2 linked regions of the Verminephrobacter eiseniae EF01-2 genome follow. The protein of the gene in region 1 binds, or shares a complex with, the protein of each later gene. Links are inferred from orthologs where the notes say so. Each region holds a gene or a part of one and is shown on either strand. Other genes may lie near its edges.

Region 1 (3,247 bases):
AGCGCATCGCGGCGTTGCATCGCTTGCCAATACGCTCGGTATTGGCAAGCGCTGCGCCTTGCGCTGCGCTCCGATGGCTGCGCGCAGCCTACGACATCTGATCGGTGACGCGACACTAGGTGGACGCCGTGGCACGGCACAACCCCCAGGTGCTGCTGGCGCGCTGCGAGCAGCGCGGCTACGGCCTGGCCGACATCCGGCCCGAGCGCTGGAGCACCAGCCTGCGCGTGCTGCAAGACCCGCTGCGCGCCGACAGCCCGGTCAGCACCCTGGCCCGCTTCGTGGTGCAAGACCGGTGGCCCGGCCCGATCCCGGCCTGAACCCGGCGTCCCGGATCGGCCCACTTCGATGCTCTCTTTTTTATAGCCATCAGCAACTACGGGGTCTGGGCCACAGCGCAAATTTGCGGCCATCTCCAGGGGCCGGCAGTGCCGCATCTGCGCCTGTCCAGGCCCGGCAAACAGGCACAATGGGCGGCATGTCCATCCCTGCGTCTTTCATTCAGGAACTGCTCGCCCGTATCGACCTGGTCGACATCGTGGGCCGCTACGTGCCGCTGAAAAAAGGCGGGGTCAACCTGATGGGGCTGTGCCCCTTCCATGAGGAAAAGTCGCCCTCGTTCAGCGTCAGCCCCGCCAAGCAGTTCTACCACTGCTTTGGCTGCGGCAAAAGCGGCGATGCGATCAGCTTTCTGATGGCACAGGCGGGCCTGGACTTCGTCGAGGCCGTGCAAGACCTGGCCCGGCAAGCGGGCCTGCAAGTGCCCGACGACAACAGTTCCCCGGCCGACAAGGAGCGCGCCGCCGCCGCCCGTCAAAAGCAGGCCACGCTGAGCGAAGTGCTGGAAAAAGCGGCCGCAGCCTACCGCCAGCATTTGCATGACACGCCGCACGCCATCGCCTATTTCAAAAGCCGGGGCGTCTCGGGCGCCATCGCCGAGCGCTACGGCCTCGGTTATGCGCCCGACGGCTGGCGCAGTCTGGCCAGTTGCTTTGCGCGCTACGACGACCCGCTGCTGGCAGAAAGCGGCCTGGTCATCGTCAACGCCGAAGACGGCGGCAAACGCTACGACCGCTTTCGCAACCGGGTGATGTTCCCGATCCGCAACGTCAAGGGCGAATGCATAGGCTTTGGCGGCCGCGTGCTCGGCCAGGACAAACCCAAATACCTCAACTCCCCGGAAACGCCGGTATTCCACAAAGGGCATGAACTCTACGGCCTGTTCGAGGCCCGCAGCGCCATCCATGAGCAAGGCTACGCGCTGGTCACCGAAGGCTACATGGACGTGGTGGCGCTGGCGCAGCGGGGTTTTCCGAACACCGTCGCCACCCTGGGCACGGCCTGCACGCCCGAGCATGTGCAAAAGCTGCTGCGCTTTACCGCGTCGGTGGTCTTCAGCTTCGACGGCGACGCCGCCGGGCGCCGCGCAGCACGCAAGGCGCTCGACGGCGCCCTGCCCCACGCCAGCGACACGCGCAGCATCAAGTTTCTGTTCCTGCCCGCCGAGCATGACCCGGACAGCTTCATCCGCAGCCATGGCCCCGAAGCCTTCGCCCGGCATGTGGGCGACGCCGTCCCGCTGAGCCGCTTCCTGCTCGAAACCGCCAGCGAAGGCTGCGACCTGGGCAGCGCCGAAGGCCGCGCCCACATGGCCAGCAACGCCCGCCCCCTGTGGACTGCCCTGCCCGACGGAGTGCTCAAGCGCCAGTTGCTGGCTGAACTGGCCCAACTGACCCAACTCGACGCCCGGGACCTGTCAGACCTGTGGAGCCCGGACCACAGCCGCCAGAGCCAGCGCCCCGCCAACCCGGGCCACCCGCCGGCCCTGGACGACAGACACCCCCCCCGTGACGCCAGCAACGGCCATGGCGACTCCGGCGGCTACGCAGTGCAGCGGCCGGCCTGGCGCAAAAGCGCAGACTGGCAAAGCGGCAACGGCAACAGGCGCGCCGCGCCCTGGCCGCCATCCCAACCCCGGCTGCCGCGCACGCCCAACGCCAGTCGCGCCGACCACGCGGCGCGGCTGCTGCTCGCGCACATGGATCTTCTGCAAGAACTGACCCACGACGACCACAGCACACTGTGCGCCCAGCCAGCGCCGCACGGACCGCTGTTCGCCTGGCTGGAGGCGCAGTTTCACGAACGAGGCCCGGTGGCCTGGGCGCGGCTGCGCGAAAGCCTGCGCGAGCACGAATGCGAAGCCCTGGCGCTCAAAGTGATGACCGGCGCCCATGCCCAGACCGAAGGCGAGTTGCAGGAGTTGTGGCTGGAACTGCGCGATCTGCTCAACCGCATGCAGATCGAAGACATCAAGCAGCAGCAAAAGCTGCTGATCCTGCAAGCAGCACAAGACCCGACAGCCCTCGATCGCTACCGCGCCCTGGAACAAAAGCGCACCGCTTTACAAAACGCAGCCGTCAGTGCCGCCAGCGCGGCCTGACTGCTGCCGCGAGTTTGCCGGGCATATATATGCCAGCCCACCGGAGGGATGACTCCCTTTCACCCATGCGCTGGCGCCTCCGTTCCGTTCCTGGCCCCGATCGTATTGGGTATTGGTATTGGTATTGGTATTGGCTCATCCACGGGGCTTCTCACCATGAAGAACGCTGCAAGGATCCACCGTTCGCCGCCACTGGCTTGAAAATAGTGCGTTACCCTGCCGTCGTTTCCCGCGCATCGACCATCGATCACCATGTCCACCAGCACCAACGAGGGCGAAATCCTCACCATCGGGCAGGGCGCCGACTACCTGAAAGTCACGCAACGAACGATCTACAGGCCCGCAGCCGCCAAGGAGATCCCGGCCTTCGGGGTCGGCGGGGTATGGCGGTTCTCGCGTGTCGATATCGATGGCTGGATCGAGCAGCAGTCAAGGCCAGTCCCCGGACATGCCGGAAACGGCACGGGCAAGCGTCCGTCGGACAAGGGTGACCAAGAGGAACGAAAACAATGCTGAACCTGACCCTGCGAGAAGAATTTCGAGGCAATCGCCTCAAAGGGACGGCCATCGAGCTTTCCAACGACAAAAATACCGGCGCGACGCAGATGGCTGCCGAGGCGTTTTTGCAGATCACGTATCCGACCCGCGATTTGCTCAAAGGGATCGAGGCGGTCGGCCCGAACCAGGGCCGTCCGGTGGTGGTGATTGGCGAGCGCGGCCTGGGCAAGTCGCACCTGATGGCCGTGCTGTACCACGCGGTCAACGATGCCGCATCGACCCGTGTGTGGCTGAACCACTGGGCCGCCA
Region 2 (3,123 bases), 990 kb from region 1 along the record:
CAAGGATGTAGACACGTTGCGCGATTTCATCGCCGAAAACGGCAAGATCATCCCCGCGCGCCTGACCGGCACGCGCGCCATCTTCCAGCGCCAGCTCAACACCGCGATCAAACGCGCCCGCTTTCTGGCCTTGGTGCCTTACAGCGACCAGCACAAGATCTGAGGAGCACCTGCCATGCAAATCATCCTGCTCGACAAGGTTGTGAACCTCGGCAACCTGGGCCAAATCGTCAAGGTCAAGGACGGCTACGCCCGCAACTTCCTGATCCCTACGGGCCGCGCCCGCCGCGCCACCGAAGCGGCCAAGGCCGAGTTCGAGGCCAAGCGCGCCGAACTCGAAAAAACCGCCGCCACCAACCTGGCCCAGGCCCAGGCCCAAGGCGAAAAGCTCGCCGGCACTGCCATCAAGCTGACGCAAAAGGCGGGCGTCGACGGCCGTCTGTTTGGCTCGGTGACCAACCATGACATCGCCGAAGAGTTGAACAAACAAGGCTTCAAGCTGGCCAAGTCGCGCATCCGCCTGCCCAACGGCCCCATCAAGATGGTCGGCGACAACACGGTGAGCGTGGTTTTGCACACCGATGTGGTCGTCGAAGTCATCGTGTCGGTGTATGGCGAAACCGCCTGATCATCCGGCCCTGGTGACTTGCGTAAAAGCCGCCCTCGGGCGGCTTTTACTTTTTGGTTTGCGCATCGCATACATGCTTGCCCACCTGTCATCCAGCAATTATCCCCAGGTGTATCAACAGCGCATGCCTTGCACCGGGATTACATTCCGTTCTTCATGACGCCCAAAAATCATGTCCGCCATCTTTCCCCCGCTCGATGACGATGGCTCGACGGCGCAGCCGCCCGATCCCGAACTGGCCCGGTTGCGCCTGCCACCGCACTCGATCGAGGCCGAATCCAGCGTGCTCGGCGGGCTGCTGCTGGACAACAATGCCTGGGACCGCGTCGGTGACCTGCTGGTGCAAAGCCATTTTTACCGCCATGAGCACCAGATGATCTACACCGCCATCGGCGTGCTGATCACTGCCAGCAAGCCGGCCGACGTGATCACCGTGTTCGAGCAGTTGCAGAACCTGGGCCAGGCCCAGGAAACGGGGGGGCTGGCGTATTTGAACAACCTCGCGCAATATGTGCCGGGCGCCAGCAACATCCGCCGCTATGCGGAGATCGTGCGCGAGCGGGCCATTTTGCGCAAGCTGATCACGACCAGCGACGAGATCTGCACCAGCGCCTTCAACCCGCAAGGCCGGACGGTGGAGCGCATTCTCGACGAGGCCGAAGCCAGGATTTTTGCCATTGGCGAAGAAGGCTCGCGCACCAAGCAGGGTTTCCAGTCGCTCGACAAACTGGTGGTCGATCTGCTCGACCGCGTGCAGGAGTTGGCCGACAACCCGGTGGACGTGACCGGCGTGCCCACCGGCTTTGCCGATCTCGACCGGATGACCTGCGGCCTGCAGGCGGGCGACCTGGTGGTGCTGGCCGCGCGCCCGTCGATGGGCAAGACCTCGCTGGCGGTGAACATTGCCGAGCATGTGGCGCTCGATGAGGGCCTGCCGGTGGCCATCTTCTCTATGGAAATGGGCGCCGCGCAACTGGCGGTGCGCATCGTGGGCTCGATTGGCCGCGTGAACCAGGGCAACCTGCGCACCGGCCGGCTCAGCGATGAGGAGTGGCCACGCCTGACCGAAGCCATTGAAAAGCTGCGCACGGTGTCGCTGCACATCGACGAAACCCCGGGCCTGACGCCCAGCGAACTGCGCGCCAATGCCCGGCGTCTGGCGCGCCAGTGCGGCAAGCTCGGCCTGATCGTGGTGGACTATTTGCAGTTGATGAGCGGCTCGGACGCATCAGGTTCGGACAACCGGGCCACCGAACTGGGCGAGATCTCGCGCGGCCTGAAAATGCTGGCCAAGGAACTGCAATGCCCGGTGATGGCGCTCTCGCAGCTCAATCGCTCGGTCGAGCAGCGCACCGACAAACGCCCGCTGATGTCCGACCTGCGCGAGTCCGGCGCCATCGAGCAAGATGCCGACATCATCATGTTCATCTACCGCGACGACTACTACAACAAGGAGAGCAAGGAACCGAACGTGGCCGAAATCATCATCGGCAAGCAGCGCAATGGCCCGACCGGCACGGTCAAGCTGTTCTTCCAGAAGAACCAGACGCGCTTCGAGAACCTGGCCATCGGTTCGGGCGACGATTTTTGATCACGCTGGCGCTTGATTCATCCTTGCCGTCAGCTATCGAAATAGTAGCGCCAAAAGCAGCAAGCCAAGCCCCAACACGCCCAGGGTCAGCAAGGCCCAGGTACTGCGTTGGCTGTGCCGGCGCAGCGCTTCGATGGCCAGCACCAGTTGGGCGTTTTGTGCTGCCAGTGACTCGATCAGCAGCGCGCCATCGCGTTGCTCCTGCTCCAACTGCGTGACCCGGTCATGCAGGTGCTGCCACTGTGCGTCGGCAGGCGGCACGGCGCCTTCCTGCGCCGCGACGGCAGTGTCTTTGCGCGCGCTGCCCAAGAGCTTTTTGGCGGCTTGCAGGATTTGGGGCGTGGCCTTGATCACGTCACCCCAGGGCACCAGTTTGAGCACGGCCATCCACATTGGAGTTTCCCGATGACATATGCAACGACTGCGGCCTATGCTAGTGTCTCGTCACGGATCAGATGTCGTAGGCTGCGCGCAGCCAATACCGAGCGTATTGGCAAGCGATGCAACGCCGCGATGCGCTTCGATGGCCAGCGCAGACCGACAGATGATCCGTGACGCGACACTAGGCACGCGCCGCAGGCTGCGCGGTGGCGTTTCACAGCATCTCGCTCGCAAAATCCGCCAGGCGCGAGCGTTCACCGCGCGCCAGCGTGATGTGGCCGCCATGCGGCCAGCCCTTGAAGCGGTCTACCGCATAGGTCAGGCCCGAGGAGCCTTCGGTCAGGTACGGCGTGTCGATCTGCGCCAGGTTGCCCATGCAGATGATCTTGGTGCCCGGGCCGGCGCGCGTGATCAGCGTCTTCATCTGCTTGGGCGTCAGGTTTTGCGCCTCATCGATGATCACGTACTTGTTCAGGAAGGTGCGCCCGCGCATGAAGCTCATGCTCTTGATCTTGATGCGGCT

Evidence for each region.
Region 2: the proteins of dnaG (region 1) and dnaB are in contact, whole or in part, in a crystal structure (PDB 2R6A), measured with the Geobacillus stearothermophilus proteins. The link is inferred for Verminephrobacter eiseniae EF01-2 from one-to-one orthologs. Residues at the interface, in WP_049624496.1 of Geobacillus stearothermophilus: Lys456, Leu457, Leu458, Pro459, Ala460, Asn463, Ala464, Leu467, Leu535, Leu536, Ile537, Ala538, Gln544, Glu545, Asp548, Tyr549, His552; in WP_033016901.1 of Geobacillus stearothermophilus: Ser13, Glu15, Ala16, Gln18, Glu91, Leu92, Asp94, Ala95, Val96, Pro97, Thr98, Ala99, Ala100, Asn101, Tyr104, Tyr105, Ile108.

What each region holds. Positions count from the first base shown.
Region 1 is NC_008786.1:109,361-112,607, forward strand. Bases 29-2,959 are described here. They hold dnaG (DNA primase), read left to right. Parts: upstream 29-478; coding sequence 479-2,440; downstream 2,441-2,959. Other genes in these bases: VEIS_RS00470 (alkaline phosphatase D family protein), read left to right, coding at 29-101; VEIS_RS00475 (hypothetical protein), read left to right, coding at 129-320; VEIS_RS00485 (helix-turn-helix domain-containing protein), read left to right, coding at 2,693-2,956; VEIS_RS00490 (DUF499 domain-containing protein), read left to right, coding at 2,950-2,959. Outside these bases: more of VEIS_RS00470, read left to right, coding at 1-28; more of VEIS_RS00490, read left to right, coding at 2,960-3,247. UniProt on the Escherichia coli protein: RNA polymerase that catalyzes the synthesis of short RNA molecules used as primers for DNA polymerase during DNA replication.
Region 2 is NC_008786.1:1,096,324-1,099,446, forward strand. What follows is about bases 203-3,009. They hold dnaB (replicative DNA helicase), read left to right. Parts: upstream 203-800; coding sequence 801-2,219; downstream 2,220-3,009. Other genes in these bases: rplI (50S ribosomal protein L9), read left to right, coding at 203-628; VEIS_RS04850 (hypothetical protein), read right to left, coding at 2,253-2,612; VEIS_RS31065 (hypothetical protein), read right to left, coding at 2,648-2,782; VEIS_RS04855 (PhoH family protein), read right to left, coding at 2,815-3,009. Also shown: rpsR (30S ribosomal protein S18), read left to right, coding at 1-163; more of rplI, read left to right, coding at 176-202; more of VEIS_RS04855, read right to left, coding at 3,010-3,123. UniProt on the Escherichia coli protein: The main replicative DNA helicase, it participates in initiation and elongation during chromosome replication. Travels ahead of the DNA replisome, separating dsDNA into templates for DNA synthesis.